Regions from separate parts of the Neobacillus sp. SAB-20_R2A genome, predicted to be linked through region 1. Evidence: a T-box and tRNA genes for the amino acid it is inferred to sense, from the RefSeq annotation. Region 1 holds a T-box; the other holds one or more tRNA genes.
What was found. The T-box of region 1 lies ahead of leuS (leucine--tRNA ligase). A T-box ahead of a tRNA ligase gene usually reads a tRNA of that ligase, here a tRNA-Leu.

Region 1 (9,976 bases):
GGATCAATATAGCGCAAGAAGTACCAGCAGCTGCCAGCCCACTGCGGCATCGTGTTGGTTTCACGGCGGCCCTTTTTGCCTGTAACAGGGTCAACCACATTTACCCAATCCTTAATATTGGCTAGCGGTGATTCACCTGTCCCGGACGGTCTGATTTCGGTTGTTTTTGGCAGCATTAATGGAAGCTCTTCTTCAGGTACGGCTGTCATGGTGCCGTCTTCCCATTGAATAATTGGAATCGGTTCACCCCAATAACGCTGGCGGCTAAACAGCCAGTCGCGGAGACGGAATGTTACCTTCTTCGTACCAATACCCTTTTCCTCAAGCCAGGAAATCATTTTTTTAATCGCATCTACTTTGTTTAGACCATTTAAGAAATCGGAATTGACGTGTTCGCCATCGCCGGTATAGGCTTCTTTCTCGACATCGCCGCCGGCAACAACTTCCTTAATTGGCAGTTCAAATTTTCTCGCAAATTCATAGTCGCGTTCATCGTGTGCAGGAACGGCCATAATTGCTCCAGTACCATAGCTGACTAATACATAGTCGGCAATCCAAATTGGCATTTTCTCACCATTTGCAGGATTGATGGCGTATGCTCCAGTGAACACCCCATTTTTTTCTTTTGCAAGGTCTGTACGCTCGAGGTCACTCTTTGATTTTACTTTATCTAAATAAGCGTCAACCGCCTCCCGCTGCTCAGCTGTTGTAATTTTATCCACCAAAGCATGCTCTGGAGCAAGCACGGCATAAGTAGCACCAAATAATGTATCAGGGCGGGTCGTAAATACCGTGAAGGTTTCATTGTGTCCATCGATTTGAAATGTCACTTCCGCACCCTCGGAACGGCCAATCCAGTTCCGCTGCATTTCCTTCAAGCTTTCCGGCCAGTCCAGTTCTTCTAGATCTTCAAGTAGACGATCGGCATAAGCCGTAATTTTTAAAATCCACTGTCTCATTGGACGGCGTTCAACCGGATGGCCCCCGCGTTCACTTTTTCCATCAATGACTTCTTCGTTGGCTAAAACAGTTCCAAGCGCTGGACACCAGTTGACCGGTACTTCATCAACATAGGCGAGGCCTTTTTCCCATAGCTTCAAGAAAATCCATTGTGTCCATTTGTAGTACTCAGGGTCAGTCGTATTGACTTCGCGATCCCAGTCATAGGAAAAACCAAGAGATTTAATTTGTCTGCGAAATGTGTCAATGTTTTTCGCAGTAAATTCAGCAGGGTCATTGCCTGTATCTAGAGCGTATTGTTCAGCAGGCAGCCCGAATGCATCCCAGCCCATTGGGTGAAGAACATTATAGCCCTGCATCCGTTTCATCCGTGAAAGGATATCCGTTGCAGTATAACCTTCCGGATGCCCCACATGCAGTCCGGCCCCTGACGGATATGGGAACATATCTAAAGCGTAGAATTTCCGTTTGCCCGGATCTTCGCTTGTTTTAAATGTTTTTTCTTCTTCCCATTTCTTTTGCCACTTCTTTTCGATTTGTTGATGATCGAAACTCATATCTGTAATCCTCCTTAAAAAATAAAAAACCTCTCATCCCCAACAGGGACGAGAGGACTGTATGTATCTTCCCGCGGTACCACCCACATTAGTGCAATGCACTCGCTTCATTAATCCTTAACGCGGAAAACGGCAAACATTACTTTTCATTCATGCCTGCAACTCCTAGGCGAGTTCATGACCCTCCCGGTTGACTTGCACCTGCCGTCAACTCTCTAAATACGGGACTTAAATCACTACTACTCCTACTCACTGTTATTAAAATATAAATATAACGTAATTGTATTAAATTTTCTAACAGTATGCAAGTAAACTTGAGCCTATTTTCATGGTTGACAGGGATACTTGATTTTAAACATCAAAACCACAGTCAATCAGCTGTGGTTTTGGTTGCGGAAAGTATTTATAAAGCTTTTACAGTTACCTGCTCTTGCGTTTTCAAATGACGGTCATATATTAGCGTTGTAACAATCGCAATGATAAATAATCCGATTAAGATTGTGAATAAAGCAGACATGCTGTACAAATCAACAATGACGCCGCCAAGGAGCGGTCCAATCATTCTTCCGCCGGTTGCTGTACTGTTAACAATTCCTTGATAAAATCCTTCGCGGCCCTTAGGAGCAAGGGCGAAGGCTAAGGTTGGCACCGCCGGCCAAACGAACATTTCCCCAATTGTTAAAATAATCATTGCGGCTAGGAAGCCGGTAAAAGCCCCCGCATTTCCAGCAACTATAAATGATATGATAAAGATGGCGATTCCGATCAGAATTTGCACCTTAAGGGAAGCACTAAGATGTTTTAAAATACCATTTAAAACAGGCTGCCCCAATACGATTAATGCCCCGTTTATCGTCCAGAGCAGGCTATATTGTGTGAGGGTGATGTTGATTTCCTGCGTATAGGAAGCAATTGTTGTGGTCCACTGGACATACGCAACCCAGCATAGTAAATATCCCGTACTAATAATAAGTAAAGCTTGCAGGTTGGCTTTGCTTTTTATGGTTGGAGCAGTTTTGGTGTTAGTTTCACGCTTAGCTGAGTCAACCACAATTCCTTTATATCCGAAAACTGCGATAAATAAAAAGATTACATACATGATAGTATTAGCTAGGAAGATTAGCTGGAAGGAATAGTCGGCAACAATGCCTCCTAAAGCAGTACCAACAGCAACCCCGAGGTTTTGTGCAACATAGAGGGCATTAAAGGATTTCCGACCGCCTTCTCGCCAAACCGATCCTGCCATGGCATACATCGAAGGAAAAATAATACCTGTTCCAAAACCAACAATAGTTAAAAAGACAACGTAGGATGGCCAGCTATGCCAGATGGTTAATCCCACCAAGGCTAGAAGTGAAATTCCAATTCCCAGCAGAATCGATTTATAACCGCCTAGTTTATCATATAAATTTCCACCAAACAGATTTCCGATTACGGTGGCTCCTGCATTTAACATCAGGACGATTCCTGCTACCGATAGGGACTTACCTAAATAATCGTGAATATAGATTGTATTTAAAGGCCATAAAAAAGAAGAGCCTATTACATTCACTGCCATCCCAATGATTAAAAGCCATAAGGCACGTGGCATGAAAAACGCTCCTTTGATAAAAAATATTTCGATATCCATGGTATTTTAGCCCTTTTTTAGTAGAAGCGCAATCCTTTTTGATTATCATTTTTCGCATGGAAGAGATTATGAAAAAATTGTTTCGTTGAGGTTTTGTAAATGGAAAAAATCCCTCAACAATACGTTGAGAGATTTTGCTAAATTTATGAAGATTAATTATTTTCCTGGTGGAATTTCGATTTTACAGGCTGGCCGCCAGTTTGTTCATACTTCTTTTTAGCTTGTTTAATGATGTCTGCATCTTTTCCAAACTCAATGTCCTGATTGTTAATTCCGTTTCGCGTTTTTTGTTCAGGGTTTTGCTGTTTTGAACGTTTTTTCAAAACTGTTCTCCTCCTCGGGTCCCTTGTAAAATCAAACTATTTTGCAGCTGCTGAACCTGCAATCTCATTCTGTGCAGCTGTTCCCGCTGCTGCCCATTAGCGCTATGAGCCATCGTACAGATATCCTGATACGTCTGCTCAAGATTTTGCAGCGCCGTCGTATAATCATTATCATTGTAATGTTCCTGAAGACTGCTTTGCTTATACTGCTCCTCGGCGCAGCGAAGACAATCCTCCACCTGCTGCGTTAAGTTTTCCATTGATTCGCGAGTAGCCATGTAAGAACCCCCTTCTTGATATGGCCCGACCTAAAATCATTCAATTGAAGCGCACAGCTTCATTTCTTATTTTGTTCCTCATTCTTTTTCCTATTACACGATTGAATTGATAAATCCTGGCAGTGATAAATACAGTTGGATAAGCATTATCTTCATGATAAAATTTACTTTATGCTAAAAAATATAAAGGAGTTTTCCTGAATGCTTCAGACAAAACCTTTTCTATATGCAACTGATGATAAGCGTTACCATACATGGAACTATCACCTGCGCCAGCAATTTGGGCACAAGGTATTTAAAGTAGCCTTAGACGGCGGCTTTGACTGCCCGAACCGTGACGGTACCGTTGCCCACGGCGGCTGTACGTTTTGCAGCGCCGCAGGTTCAGGCGATTTTGCCGGAAACCGGATCGAAAGCTTGGAGAAACAATTCAACGATATAAAAACAAAAATGCACACGAAATGGAAAGACGGCAAATATATGGCCTACTTCCAAGCATTCACCAACACCCATGCTCCAGTCGAGGTTCTTCGTGAAAAATACGAAACGGTTCTTAAGCAGGAAGGAGTGGTAGGTTTGTCGATTGCCACCCGGCCTGACTGTCTTCCAGATGATGTTGTGGAATACTTGGCCGAACTAAATGAAAGAACTTATTTGTGGGTTGAGCTTGGCTTGCAGACTGTTCATGAACGAACCGCTGGGCTCATCAATCGTGCCCATGATTTTCAGTGTTATGTCGACGGTGTGGCCAAATTAAGAAAGCATGCCATTAGAATTTGCACCCACATTATTAACGGACTCCCGCTTGAAACCTATGACATGATGATGGAAACCGCGCGAGAGGTCGCAAAGTTGGATGTGCAGGGCATTAAAATCCACCTTCTGCATCTGTTAAAAGGAACACCAATGGTAAAGCAATACGAAAAAGGCATGCTCGAGTTTTTATCAAAGGAAGACTATGTAAACTTAGTATGTGACCAATTGGAAATTTTACCGCCGGAAATGATTGTTCACCGAATTACCGGTGACGGACCGATTGATTTAATGGTTGGACCGATGTGGAGCGTTAATAAGTGGGAAGTCTTGAACAGTATTGATGCGGAATTAAAAAGACGGGACAGCTGGCAAGGTAAGTTTTTTCAAAAGGGGTTTGTTGACCGATGAAACTGGAAAGGATTCTTCCGTATGCCAGAGAACTACTTCAAAAAGCAGTTAGCCAAGGTGATATAGTTGTGGATGCCACATTAGGGAATGGGCATGATACTGTATTTCTCGCTGACCTGGTTGGTGAAAGTGGCCATGTTTTCGGTTTCGATGTTCAGGAACAGGCTGTCCAGGCTGCTCAAGAACGATTAAAAAAGCAAGGGCTGTCAGAAAGGGCCACTCTTTTTCACGCCGGTCATGAAAAATCCGCCGAGCTTATACCAGCTGTTTATCACAGTAAGATTACGGGTGCTGTTTTTAACCTCGGCTACTTGCCTGGCAGCGACAAAACGATTGTCACTCGGCCCGAAACAACCGTCACCGCGATCGAACAATTGCTTGAACTGATGGCACCTGAAGGAATCATTGTTCTTGTTATTTACCATGGCCATGAAGGAGGCGCGATTGAGCGCGATGGCCTTTTGAAATACTGCCGCAGCCTGGACCAAAATATAGCCCATGTCCTGCAACATCAATTCATCAATCAAAAAAACAATCCGCCATTTATTGTGGCGATTGAAAAAAAATAGCAAAAACCAGGCGGGTGCCTGGTTTTTTATTATTACATTTTCATAAGCAGCCGAGTCACAAATGATGGCATCGCTTTTTGCAAAGAACGGTACATTAGTCCATTGAAATAAAAGAAATAGCTGATCCAGCCGCCTGCTTTGATGACTTTTTTGGCCAGCTTCCTGACATCCCTCTGCTTACGGACCTTGGAATCGGATAAATAGATGCCAAGCAAGCCGCGATTAATAAGCTGATGAAATCCTTTGTGAGGAAGAAACTCGGTATGCCTGTCCGCTTCCATGACAAAATGCTTTAAGCGATTAAACAGCGTTTCCTGGTTTTCGTAATAAAAGCAGAAATTTAGGTCGCCTCCGGCCATATCCTCCTCTTGGTCAATAAAATAATCCAAAAGAATATGCAGACCTTGTATGTAAGGGAAATAGCCATTACGGATATTTTCAGCATCGCTGGCTGTAAAATCATCCCGCATCGCGTAAGACACTAGACAAAATATTCCTAATGTCGAACCCGAGCAGGCTGAGAACTCGTACCATTCCATTTTCGGCAAGTGGTTTTGATGGCGTTGAAACCAATTTTCAAGCCTAGGCACCCGTTCTTCCTTTTTTACATGCTTGTGAATTTGCAAATCACAATAGTATTCGCAAAGTTCAAGCAGAAATTCTTTTATAAATTCATAATGTTTCAATTCCCTTAAAACACTGCGGCATGTCTCTGACAAATCATTTAAATAACCGCCGTCATCCTGGTCCTCGCGAAGACGGTAATAGTTTTTCCGATCCGCATGTAATACAAGGGCATCTGACATTGATTCATGAAGAGCCGCAAAATCATTTGGATCAAGTGATGTGCTCCGGTCACAAAGATTGTCCAAGTAATCGCTAATTGTTTGGTAGGCGACAATAAACTTGACCGCTTTTTTATAGTGCTCCTGAGCAGTCAATGCCATTATGGCACCGCCTTCACAATGAAATGTCTTATGCTCGATGCTGGCAAGTGCCTGCTTCCTGAGTTCCGGATTAGGAATTTTTTCGGCGCGATTTTTCCAATACGCCAATTCTTGATGGACAGTCGGAATGATTTTGCGATAAACCCTCGACATAAGGGTGATTGGCTTCATGGAAAAGTCCCCCCATTCTATACGATATAACCGATGGCTTTTAACTGGCTGTAAACAAAATCCTTAGCATATTCAAATACTTCTTCCCGTTCGGGTTCATTAAAAATTTCGTGGTAACATTTGGGCCATTCTTTAAATCTTTTTTCCGATAATGGAGCATGATTAAACCATTCTTTCACGCTGCCTTTATTCACAATTTTGTCATCCCCGGCCTGCATTACCAGCATGGGTACATCACGTGTTTTTCCGAGGTTAAGGAAAGCTTGTTTGATGGCATCCGCAAGTTCACGATACCATCTTACCGAAACCTTTGTCACGTAAAGAGTATCATTCGAATCAGCTTCCCTGACATCCTCATTCCTCGTTGCCATTTGTACTGTCAGCCCTGAATTCATTCTAAAGGACGGAAAAACCACATTTAAGGCATAGGAAAGAAAGTTTAACAATTTGGATGGCGGCTTGATTAAGCCTAAACATGGAGAGGACAAAATCACGCCAGCAATGTTTACTCTTTCTTCTTGAAGGAGTCGAATAGTAATCAACCCGCCCATACTATGGCCCAGCAAAAAAACAGGCAATTCATATCGATAGGCTGCTTGAACCCAATCCTTTACTTCAAATATGTATTCATCAAAGGAATCGATATGTCCGCGGCGCGATCGTGTTGTCATTCCCTGCCCGGGAAGGTCTGCCATAATGACATGAAAACCGGACGTGCGCCACATCTCAATCAGCCATCCGTAGCGGCGATGGTGCTCCATGGCGCCGTGAACCATGACAATAACAGCCTTCGCTTCCCCTTCTGCTTCCCACTTCCACATAACTGATCCCCCTAAAACGTTATCATTTTTTGTATTTTACCATATAGGAAAGACTAATAAGAATCTAAATGAATTTTTTAATTGCGATATTTTTTGTCATTCCCTGGCTTGATTCGTTAAAATAGAATTATCATTCAAAAAGGAGCGAGCATGATGATTTACCCTTTTAAAGATAAATACCCTGTTATTTCCGAAACTGCCTATATTGCAGATTATGTAACCATTACAGGAGATGTTGAAATCGGCGATGAATCCAGCGTCTGGTTTAATTCCGTTATCAGAGGCGATGTAGCGCCAACAAGAATCGGTAACAAAGTAAACATCCAGGACAATTCCGTCCTGCATCAAAGCCCAAATAACCCACTTATTTTAGAGGATGAAGTGACCGTTGGCCATCAGGTCATATTACATAGCTGCATCATCCGAAAAGGTGCACTTATTGGAATGGGATCGATTATTTTGGACCAGGCGGAAATTGGCGAAGGTGCCTTTATTGGTGCTGGCAGTCTTGTTCCGCAAGGCAAAAAAATTCCTCCTAATACATTAGCATTTGGAAGACCAGCTAAAGTTATTAGAGAAATCACTCCTGAAGACATTAAGGAAATGGAAAGAATCACAAGAGAATATGCAGAAAAAGGGCAATTTTATAAATCCCTACAAAAAGGCACCCAATCTTAACGATGGGTGCCTTTACTTTTCCATTTATCTACTCGCTAATACTATATCTTTTTTATACTCGCTTTGAAAGGAGTATACTCCTTCAACATACACCTGATGCCAAACCATAAACATAAGAACAGTCCAAATCTTTCGGCTGTTGTCAGCTTTATCCTGACAATGGTCATCAAGAAGCTTTAACAGGTACGTCTTATTGATTAAATGGTCCGTCTGGCTTTCACGAATGATATTTTTTGCCCAATCATTCATCTCAGCCTTTAGCCAATGGCGGATAGGAACAGGGAAGCCAAGCTTCTTCCTGTTTAGAACATGGTCAGGAACGACCCCTTCGGCAGCCTTACGCAAAACGTACTTAGTAGTGCCGTTAGCTGTTTTCAAGCTAGTTGGGATTTTCGAGGCCACTTCAAATACTGCCTTATCTAAGAACGGCACGCGTAGTTCCAATGAATGAGCCATCGTCATTTTATCAGCCTTTAGTAAAATATCGCCGCGCATCCAAGTATGGATATCAATATATTGCATCCGGTCAACCGGATCATAGCCTCTTGATTCCTCATAAAGAGGTTTGGTGATATCGGTATAGTTTAAGCCTTCACGATAGACACTCAAAAGCTCACGTTTTTCCGCTTCGTCAAACATCTTGGCGTTACCAATGTAGCGCTGCTCCATCGGTGTCACCCCGCGTTCAATAAAGCTCTTTCCTTTCATCCCTTCCGGAAGCATATCGGCAATTCCTTTTAGAAGGACCTTTCCGACTCTAGGAATTTTATTGAAAATCTCCAAATCGCCAGGTTCGCGGTAAATATTATAACCGCCAAACAATTCATCAGCGCCTTCGCCTGAAAGAACAACCGTAACATGCTTTCTCGCTTCACGGGCGACAAAATATAATGGAACACAGGCTGGGTCGGCAAGCGGGTCATCCATATGCCAAATAATTTTCGGAACTTCTTTCATATATTCCTCAGGCGTAATGATATAACTGATGTTTTCTACGCCAAGCTTTTCAGCTGTTTCCTTGGCGACATCAATTTCGCTGAAGCCATTGTGCTCAAATCCGACGGAAAACGTTTTAATAGCCGGATGGAATTGCTTTGCAATCGAGGCGATGATGGAAGAGTCAATCCCACCTGATAAGAAGGAACCAACCGGAACATCACTGCGCATATGCTTTTCAACCGAATCAAACAGAATATCACGGATTTCCTTTACGAAATCATCTTCCGATTTTAGTACTGGGTGAAAATGTGCCTTCCAGTAGCGGTTCATTTCCATCTTCGAGCCGATTTTTTTTGTAAAATAATGGCCTGGTTCAAGCTTTTTAATTCCTTCAGATAGGGTATCAGGTTCTGGAACAAACTGATAGGTTAAATAATGCTGCAAGGAATCATAATCTAGCACATCATTTTTAAGAGCCAGCAAAATGCTCTTTTTCTCAGAAGCAAAGAAGGTTCTGTCACCATCCTCCATATAAAAGAATGGTTTAATTCCAAACGGATCTCGTGCCCCATAAAGTATTTGTTCCTGCTTATCCCAGATAACAAAAGCAAACATCCCGCGCAAGCGTTCAACTGCTTTTTCTTTTAGCTGGCTGTAGAGTGCAATGATAACCTCTGTATCAGAGCTTGTGGAAAAAGTTAGTCCTTCTTTGAGTAACTCTTCACGAAGCTCGACATAGTTATAAATTTCACCGTTAAAAATAATCCAGTATCTTTCGTTTTCATACGTTAGCGGCTGGTGCCCGGATTCAATATCAATGATACTTAACCGGCGAAAACCAAATTGAATATGATCATCATAATAATAACCAGCATCATCTGGTCCACGATGGGTTATAATATCGTTCATATTTTTAAAAAGCTGCTTTTCTTCGTCACG
Region 2 (9,976 bases), 1.7 Mb from region 1:
AGATTTGTTATCTCTTTATTTGTTTTTTTAAATTTATTTCTTATAAAAACCCAAATGCTTAATACGGGTAAATAAGTAAAAAGAAAAATAGAACTAAATAAAAGTAGTATGGACTCCACTTTGTTGACCTCTAAAGTATCATTACAGAGTGAAACAATAATTTGCACAAGTATGACTGAAACCCAAATGGTTATATTCGGCTTTATTCCAATAGACTCTTTAAGAATTCGCACTCCCCCCCAAACTGCTAAACAGCATGTAGGTAAAAAGACCAAAAGCCAAGTAAAAATATAAACATATTCAAACCTTTCAATAAACGGGAAACGAATTATTTTCGTCATAATTAAAGTTGGCCAAACTGTATGTAAAAGTTGCCCATGGCTAAAGTAAACAAATGTAAATATGGCTACTAGAACATATAACAAGGTCGAGTAACCTATACCCAAGTGAAACCACTTTTGAGAATTAAAGTTATCTTTGATATATGGATAATAAATAAGCAAGAATTCCGGACCAAGAAAACTTAGCATACATTCCTTCCCGGAAACAAAATAATCATGGATCCCATGATTAAATAGCGGTAATAAGTTTAACCAATTAGCGTACTTAATTGGATAATACAATGAAAGGATTAAAAAGCTTGGTAAGATTACTCCCCAAAAGCATATTCCGGTAATAACTCGAAACCCGCCTTTAACGATATTAACAATTACAATTAAAAGAATGAAAGATAATATTCATATTGGAGTACTTGGAAAAACCCATGTCATTAACACCTCTAAGTAGGACCTGATGACAATAGATACGATTAATATACAGTAACTAAATAGAAGGAGATTTAATATATTCCCCACCCATCTGCCAAACAATTCTTTTTGTAGCGACATGATATCTCCGTTTCTGGCATGCTTTAATAAAAAATATATTAACACACCAACAAAATGAAAAGCCGCTCCCATCAAAAGGATTGACACCCATGCATCTTGTTCCGCACCTCTAAATATCTTGCCTTGAAATCCAAGTAAACCTACACCCGTTTGTGCCCCATGGATAAGAAAAAATAAAAAAAAGGGAGAGACTGTTAAACTTTCCTTTAATTCCTTGCCCATAATCCTCCACCTTACTCCCCAATACCTGCCCGAGTTAATTCGATATTTAGGTCAATATCATATTGAACATTCGGATATATTTTTTCATAAAATTCTTTTTCATCCCAATCTCTAGTTTTGGCCCTTACCAAATCACCTATACCAAGTGGATCTACTTTATTGGCAGTCAGTTTATAAAGAAGTTTTTTACATTCTTTTTCTACTTGTTCTTCTAGTTGTTTTTTTAACATATATTTATTTTGATCTGCCCTTAGGTCTAACCAAGTAGGATAGTCTTTCACCATACCTTGTAACTCCATATGAAAATGAATCTTTGGTATTGATGAATTTCTATCAAATCTTTTTCTAATCTCACCATATAAAACAGTAAAGACAATTGATCCTTTTCTTTCTTCCTTCTTTACGTCAAATATACTTTCTCCACTTATCTTCCTCCCTTTTAATATTTTATATAAGAACGTTTCTTTTTTATCGATGGTTGTTATTAACTTATCGTTTTTAAATATCGCTAATCCGCCAGTGGTTATTTTACCAACGGAGTTTACTTTTAAGATTGGTATGGCATTATCTCTTCCTTCGCCGTAATAATCAAATAAAAAACTATGCATATTCGGAAGAGGTAACTCACCCTTTTCATATCTATGCTCAATTAATTTAACGATATGGTCACTACTGTTACTTTTACTGTTCTTTAATAACTCACCTGATTGACCTTCGGAGACAGCCACATACATATTGCTTCCTACCAGCGGGTCTCTGCAAATAGTTTTTACAAAATAAGCGATACCATCTTCGGCTAATTCTTTACCAAATAACAATAAACTCAATTTTCCTATTTCAACCGGCTTCGAAGACTGCTCATCCATCTCTTCCAGTATTGTCCTTGTATTCCTTCCATTTCCCACTAAGGTTGTAACTTCCCCCTTCTCCTCTTCTTTTGTATAGTCAGTATAAAGAATGGTTCCAATATAATGATCTTTTCCTTTATCTAATCCTAAAACAGAAGGAATTTGGATATCATCAATGGTCTTATTATTAGGATAATTACAGGCAGTCAAAGTTAATAAAGCAGCTAAGAAAGTAATGATAAATTTCAAATTAGGCCCATTCATTAGAATCATCCTTATTTTCTTTAGGATTATATCTAACAAGCGAAAGAGGTCTTAAAAACCGGCTTCGATTTGTAGTGTACTTGTATGATGTTCGAATAAAACTATCTTTAAAGCTATTCCTTCTAAAAGGATAAAGAGGAACCATATAAGGGTTCCCTAAAGACGTTAATTTTAATAGGTGACTAAGCAGAAAAACAACTCCAATTGCTATGCCAAATCCGCCTAAAAAAGCAGCTAAAATAATGAAAGGGAATCTCAGAAGACGAATTGCGTTAGACATTTTATATATTGGCGTTGTAAATGAAGCCAGAGCGGATAATGAGACAATAATCAGCAAGATATTACTTGTTAAAGCTGCTTCAACAGAAGCTTGTCCAATGACAATACCACCTACGATCCCTAACGTCTGTCCTATCTTCGTAGGGAGCCTGGCTCCTGCCTCACGTAATAGTTCAATAGTTATTTCCAGGAATATTGCTTCCAATACCGGAGGAAACGGAACATGTGCCCTTGAACTTATTAATGGTTGAAGTAAATCTCCTGGTATCACCTCATAGTGAAATGTCAGTATGGCAACATATATCGAACTAGAAAACATGGAAAAAATAACCCCTAAAATTCTGATAATCCTAAAAAAAGAACCTAATATCCAAGACAGATAATAATCTTCTGGAGATATAAAAAAATCCAACAAAGTAGATGGGCCTGTCACGATATAGGGTGAACCGTTAGCAAATATAGCAATTTGCCCTGATATCATGGCATAAACAACTCGATCTATTCTTTCAGTTGATAAAAATATCGGAAAAGGAGTGTTTGAGTTATCGGAAAAAATCTGTTCAATTTGTGAGCTATCAAAAATGACATCAAAATCAATATCCTTTATACGTTGCTTGACTGTCTGGATATACTGCGGGTTTGTTACCCCCTCAATATAGGCAATCGCTATTTCTGTTTTAGATAGAGAACCGAGTTTTATTTCTTCAAAAACTAATTCCGGAACAGCAATTTTTTTCCTTAATAAATGAATATTGACATTGATGTTTTCGATAAACCCAACTTTGGGACCTATCACACTAAATTCATTCTCGGTTTCATTATTTTTTCTATACCCAAGTTCCTCATTTTGAATATCTATCACAAGTAACTCTTTAAAATCTCTAAATTGAACAGTGACAAAACCTTTAATTAGCTTTTTTTCAATGTCATTGGGGTCTTCAGAATATTGAATCCCTTCAAAAGGAATTAATTGTTCCAATTCTTGGAGTGACTTGACTTTTTTACCGTTCTCCTTAAATACTGGAAGCAAAAACTCTTTAATCGCTTTACCATCTATCATGGACTTATAATAACTGATAATAAGGGAATCCTCCCGCTTAAAGGGGGAAAATTGAAAAAAATCACTTGACTTTTTTGCCTGCTGAAAAACATCTTCAATGGACTTTATTTCAGTTTTTTTTTTATTTTTATCTTTGCGATTTGAGTTTTTAAAAGGCATATCTTCTCACCAACTATTTTTTATGAATTAGCCTAAGTTAGTATAAACAGTGTAATCATCATAGGCTTATTTTGCCAACGTATGTAGTTTCAATGCATGGCTTATTAAGCCATAATAAAAAATACTAATAGTATAATTGAACATTTGGATAACCAAGATGAGGAATGAATTAATTTAATAGAAGAGGAAACAAGAAAGGCAATCACTGCCGCTAATTAAAAGAGATGATAGAAATAGTTTCTAATTCAAAAAAACCGCTAAACTCAATAATTATTGAGTTTAGCGGTTTCTATTTCTGGACTATGTAATAGCCCACACAATTTCACTAATGATGGCTGCTGCGTTCCCGCCCTGACCCTTTCTTAGTGTCCTTGTTGGACTATGACTCCGCAGGTAGGACTCGAACCTACGACCGATCGGTTAACAGCCGATAGCTCTACCACTGAGCTACTGCGGAATAATAATTCTGGTGCGGGTGAAGGGAGTCGAACCCCCACGCCCGAAGGCGCCAGATCCTAAGTCTGGTGCGTCTGCCAATTCCGCCACACCCGCATGATGTTAATATATTATACCATTTGTGCTAAACCTGCAAGATTTTTCTGGCAGAGAAGAAGGGATTTGAACCCTCGCGCCGGTTACCCGACCTACACCCTTAGCAGGGGCGCCTCTTCAGCCGCTTGAGTACTTCTCTGTAGTAATAACTTACAAAACAAATATATCATCTTTTGAAATTGGGAGCTAGCTGTAAATTTTGGTAATCTAAAACAGAAAGCTCCACTGGTGTGAGGACGTTTGTCTAGTAAAATTCACTCTGGGAGTCCTCATAGCCCCAACATAAGAAAAATTATCTCAAATATTCACACTTACCCTGTCCTCATGACTCCGCAAAATGACCACTGTAAAATTGGTTATTCTAAAATAGCTAGAAAATGTTCTCTTACAAGTGGAATCACCTTTTCCGGAACCTGAACATGAATAAAATGCCCCGCACCAGGAATGATATGTACCGCTGCGTGCGGGAATTGCTGGTCACGCGTCTGATAAGCAAAATCGGTTGAAATGTAAGGATCATGTTCACCCCAAAGAATCGTAACAGGGGACTTTATAGCAGCAAGATTCAAATACGGTTCCGTTAATTGTTGATTGGCAGAACGGTATAATTCTAAAATGACATTCCTTTTCTCAGCAGTCTCAAAAATGGCGAAAAAGTCTTCCAAGATCCCTTCATCTACAGACGGAATCTCCTTTATCATACCTGCCATCCATGAATCCTTATTGGCCATGGCTTCCATTACTTTTTCACCATAACCAGGCGTTCTCCATTTTTGGGCTAGTGGGTGCCACGTATATCCTGGCAACAATACTGTGTCGGTTATAATCAAGCTTTCCACTTTATCCGGATTGTCACACGCCCATCTTAATCCGATCATTCCACCCCAGTCATGGACAACGAGATGGATTTTTTCTAATTCTAATGCTTCCATGAAATCATTGATAAAAGCAACATAGTTTTCCCAAGTAGACTCGTATGGAAAACGGTCACTCTGACCAAATCCCGGAAGGTCCGGTGCAATCGCCCGAAAACCTAATGCAGCAATTTCAGGGATGATGTGTTTCCAAAGCATGCTGGACTCTGGGACTCCATGAATAAGCAAAACTGGCGGGTCAGTTTTGGCACCTTCATCAATATAGGAAAGCTTTTGATAATTTATGGTTAGTGTTTTTTTCGTATTCATTCTGGACCTCCAATTGTTTCTAATGTAAAGATTTTATATTCTCACAATAATTCGACAAAAAGAGGTAAAATCCTTTCTTTTCCATTTAAAAAAGAAGGATGCCTCAACTTTATTAGACATCCTTCTCTTCAAGATATAATTGGTCTTTCCTTGTGATTACAACAGATCTATTTCCCACAGCATTTTTTATATTTTTTCCCGCTTCCGCATGGACAGGGATCGTTTCGGCCAACTTTCGTTTCAATCCGAACGGGGGCGGGTTTACCTAACGTCCCTTCCCTGCCGTCATTTCTAAAGTCCATTTCTCTTTCAAGGGCAGCTTTTCTCCAAAATTCCAATTCAGGATGGTGCTCCCCCAAAATAGAATAGTAACTATAAACCGTCTGCTCAATATCCACTATGTTTGAAGTATACTCGTTTTTCATATGGCGGCTAATTTCGGGCAGTGCCTCTCTAGAGAAATGATGACAAATGGATTCGATAAGGATATCTTGATCACCAATTTCTTCAGCCGCAGCGTAGGCCTCTCTTAAGACCTGAATGGCGAAGTCTGTTTTAATATTCTCTACAACGGAGGCTGCAAAAATAACCGAATCTTCTCTATATAAATACGGCGCGACTTCCTTCACCACATCATCTGATTGAAACTGAATTAACGCAGCAGAGACCTCTTCCAGCAAAACATCTTCATCTCGTCCCAACATGCTTGCCAGCATCGGTATATATTTTTCTATTTTTAACAAGCCAATCATATAAATCGTTAGAATTCCATGATAAGAAAACCATTGTTCTTCCAATTCCTCGCGAATTATAATGTCGATTTCCTGTTCCGTCACCCAGCCATTTTTCACTATGCAGGCAGCTAGAATTTTGCCCTTTATGTATAAATCGTTCTGATATGGATTTGCATGGTCAAGATCACTTAAGATGCCTCCATATTCCATATAAACTTCTTCTTCCGTCCCATTTGCAGTTAACTCATAAATGGCCCACATATCCTTGGGGATATATTTTTCCAAGGATTCCCTATATGTAAGAGCAAGTTCAGGTTCAATTTTCAAAAGCAGGTTAATTGCTAAATGAACCTTGGACTTGTCCATGCTGGGAATATTTTCAATCAAGACCTTGACTGCCTCTTCATTAATCGTCTGATGATCTACATAGATGAGAATATAAGATTGCTTTTCCTTATTTCTAAAAGCTTCTTTCAGTAATTCTACTGTCCATTCTTCAGGGAACAATGGATAATCGTGCAGTGCATGTAGGACCGTTTCCTGAATTAAAATATCGTCACTAATTAAATGTGGTTTTATTTTTTCTAAAAATGTCATGCTAAACTCCCTCTGAGTTTGTTTTTTTCTAACAACTAGGTAAATGAAATTTACGCAAAGCTTTTCCCATTTAAATAATAATCTGACTCAGAAAACACTCTAAAGGCGATTTCTACATCTGGAATTCCCAGACTATGTAAATGCTCGGTTGTGATGGCAGCAAATTCATCTTGAACTTTTTGGCCCCGATCGAACCACTTCACTTCAATAAATGGAAACCCTGGCACTTCTTCTCCATTAAAAACAAAAATCGAATCCACAATTTCAAAAGTGAAATTATCTGTTTCACACTCACAAAGTTCAGCCAATTCCTCTACCAAAGGTGTACTAATTTTTTTGACTTGCTCTACACTTACTCCTTTAAAAATTAATTGCGGCACTTTTAATTCCCTCCATAAAAAAGTTAATATCCAGAAGATCTTTCCGATATTTTACCATAAAAAAATCCTTGATGAACCTATTTGATTTTTTCTAAACGCACCTGCCATCCGCTCACGAATAAGATAAGTGAAAAAGGGCGGAGAGAAATGCCAATTATATTACCCGTAGATGTCAAACCGTATATTTATAGGAGCGGTCCCAAAAAGGAGGTTATTTATCCACAAGTAGTTAACCACCGCAACCAACGGCTGGAAAGATCCATCAATCAGGGCATTGTGCAACAAACCCAAAAGCTAATAGACACTCAGGTTGGGGATATGCCCTCCACTGTCAGTGAAATGCTAGGAACTTTTGAATTGAAAAACAACCAGCGCAATGTATTGAGCCTTAACCTCTCCAATTATACTTATCATGAACATGCTGCCCATGGAATGACCTATATTAAATCCTTAACCTTCGACCTTCAAAAAGAAACACTGGTACAACTCAAGGACCTGTTCTAACCTGGAAGTAATTATATCAAAAGGCTCACAACCCTTATTCAGGAGCAAATCAAAAAACGGGATATTTTCCTTCTTGGCGATTTCACCAGCATAAAGCCTGATCAGGACTTTTACATCGCTGACAAAGCACTCGTCATCTACTTCCAGCTTTATGACATTACCCCATATGCTTTTGGATTTCCAATGTTTCCAATATCGGTATATGAGCTTCAGGATATTTTAGATGAAAGCGGCCCGCTTGGACGGATGGCAGAAAATAATTAATACCAAAAGCGGCTGATTACAGTCGAAGCTGCTGTAGCCGGCCAGTGCTGGAACAATACCTGTTATGTTTATCAACAACAATAATCATACGGATGCAGCGGTAGATTTGCAGGTAAAATCCACTTAGGACGAAACTGCTTATCCCGCCAATGCCATGCGCCTAATGCCGCAGCGCAGGCATCAATGGAATGACTTTCTTCCTCTATACAAACCGGCAGATCGGTCAATTTTTGCTCCTTAAACCATTTTCTTATGAATGTCCTCGCAGTCAAATCCTGCTTATAACTCAGAACATACTCAAGATTACTCTGAGAAATTCGAGAACCAATAACGGCACCCGGGTGCACTTCCACCATCGAAATGGGATTCTCAGTTTTCAAATTTCCGATTTCCCTGCTAAGCTTAATCCCTCTTAAGGTAAGATAAACCATTCGATTAAAAGTCGGCGGCATAATGGAACCGGATTTCATCCCTAAGGACACGATGTACTGCCTTAGCTCTTTATCACCCGGCCGGTCCCCGCCGCCATCCTGATATGATAAAGGAGCGTCGATTCCGATTACCACTTCATCATTTTGACTTTGATGCATAACTTCATTTAATATTTCCAGATCACCAATATTACTTAATTGTTTGATAAATTTTAAAGCACCAGCTTGTTTTTCAAATACAGCCAAGACAGTATCTTTACGATTGCTCGGTCCTGATAAATCAATCCCAATGATTTTCATTAAATGCTCCATCACTTTCTATAAATATTATGGCAAATCTTCTTACAAATTTTATGACAATAAGGCCAGTATTCAATTAAAATCCTTAATAATAAGGGGTAAATCACCATAGTTTTATAAAGAAGCGATTATTCTTTTGGCAAGAATAATTAAGTTTAGAAAGGAGAGTTTTTATGATGCAACAAACTGTTGAGCTTAATAATAAGGATGTTCTAGGCCTAAAACCTATTACTCAATTAGTTCAGGAAGCTTCACGATTTCATTCCGAAATTTTTCTTACTCAGAAAGGCCGAAAGGTGAATTTGAAATCATTGCTTGGTGTAACGACACTCATGTTAGGAAACAAACAACAAGTAACCATAGAAACCTCTGGTCATGATGAAAAGGAAGCACTAGAACACTTATTGAAAAAGCTTGAATCGTTTAGCTGACACATGGGGACGGTTCTTCTTCCCCCATGCCTCCGCTTCAACTCACGTTTTTAAAAACAAAAAGACAACCTTAATTGGTCGTCTATATGTTTAGTTAACTCCAGTTAACCACTCTCATTGTCCAGTCGTTATGTTATGCTTTTCTCCAAGCTTGATTGGCTTGGAGAACGATAGACTTTGAGGTAAAGTTATCGATGCCAAGCTGGCTAGAAGCGCAAGGATACCCGCGGCACTGAACGAAAATAGATGCGTTCCAAACACTTCGTACCCCCATCCGCCTAGGAAAGAACCGATTGCGGCTCCTATTTGATGCCCTACAAAAAATGCTAACCCATTTAAAATTCCGAGCAACTTTACTCCATATAAGTCACCTAAGATCGCTGTGGCCATGGCCACTGAACCTGCCCATACCAATCCTCCGATAATGGAAACTAGAAAGAGCTGCCAAGTGTGGGCTGATAAAACCAGACCAAAAAATCCAAGTCCACGGACAAAAAATACTAAAAATAAAATATTTCTTCTCGGAAAACGGTCGGCGAGCTGTCCTAAAAACAACGTTCCGAAGATCGCGACAATTCCAATCAAACCTACCCCAAAGGAAGCGGTCATTGGCCCAAAATGGTGATCCATCAACATAGGAACCCCGTGCGATCCTAATAGATTCATCCCAAATCCACAAGCAAATAGCACAAAAACAATTTTCCAATAGGTTGTTGTCTTTAAAGCATCCTTCAATGTGACGGTTGCCGGAGCTTCCTGTCTAGTGATTCCGCTGGCATTGCCCGGACTATCAGCCTCTTCCGGAACATCTTCCCGCATGATAAAAATCGCAGAAGGCAGAATAATACAAACAAAGATTACTCCAAAAAATAAAAGTGTA

Region 2: it encodes a tRNA-Leu, which carries the amino acid that the T-box ahead of leuS (leucine--tRNA ligase) is inferred to sense. The anticodon was not compared.

Annotation. Positions count from the first base shown of each region.
Region 1 covers NZ_CP145895.1:4,760,295-4,770,270, forward strand. The annotation lists gene leuS (leucine--tRNA ligase) at 1-1,517, opposite strand, end outside; T-box leader at 1,559-1,779, opposite strand; gene V5M37_RS23385 (MDR family MFS transporter) at 1,921-3,108, opposite strand; gene V5M37_RS23390 (glycogen biosynthesis protein GlgD) at 3,300-3,470, opposite strand; gene V5M37_RS23395 (YtzC family protein) at 3,467-3,748, opposite strand; gene V5M37_RS23400 (TIGR01212 family radical SAM protein) at 3,950-4,912, shown strand; gene V5M37_RS23405 (class I SAM-dependent methyltransferase) at 4,909-5,481, shown strand; gene V5M37_RS23410 (tetraprenyl-beta-curcumene synthase family protein) at 5,514-6,599, opposite strand; gene V5M37_RS23415 (lysophospholipase) at 6,617-7,420, opposite strand; gene V5M37_RS23420 (gamma carbonic anhydrase family protein) at 7,574-8,098, shown strand; gene asnB (asparagine synthase (glutamine-hydrolyzing)) at 8,123-9,976, opposite strand, start outside.
Region 2 covers NZ_CP145895.1:3,061,952-3,071,927, forward strand. The annotation lists partial or broken gene V5M37_RS14920 (GerAB/ArcD/ProY family transporter) at 1-1,109, opposite strand, end outside; gene V5M37_RS14925 (Ger(x)C family spore germination protein) at 1,121-2,221, opposite strand; gene V5M37_RS14930 (spore germination protein) at 2,208-3,719, opposite strand; RNA gene ffs (signal recognition particle sRNA small type) at 4,021-4,105, opposite strand; tRNA gene V5M37_RS14940 (tRNA-Asn) at 4,105-4,176, opposite strand; tRNA gene V5M37_RS14945 (tRNA-Leu) at 4,187-4,271, opposite strand; tRNA gene V5M37_RS14950 (tRNA-Ser) at 4,320-4,410, opposite strand; gene V5M37_RS14955 (alpha/beta fold hydrolase) at 4,628-5,455, opposite strand; gene V5M37_RS14960 (YecA family protein) at 5,623-6,786, opposite strand; gene V5M37_RS14965 (DUF1904 family protein) at 6,837-7,166, opposite strand; partial or broken gene V5M37_RS14970 (DUF3298 domain-containing protein) at 7,314-7,934, shown strand; gene V5M37_RS14975 (DUF429 domain-containing protein) at 8,006-8,665, opposite strand; gene V5M37_RS14980 (HPr family phosphocarrier protein) at 8,839-9,096, shown strand; gene V5M37_RS14985 (MFS transporter) at 9,211-9,976, opposite strand, start outside.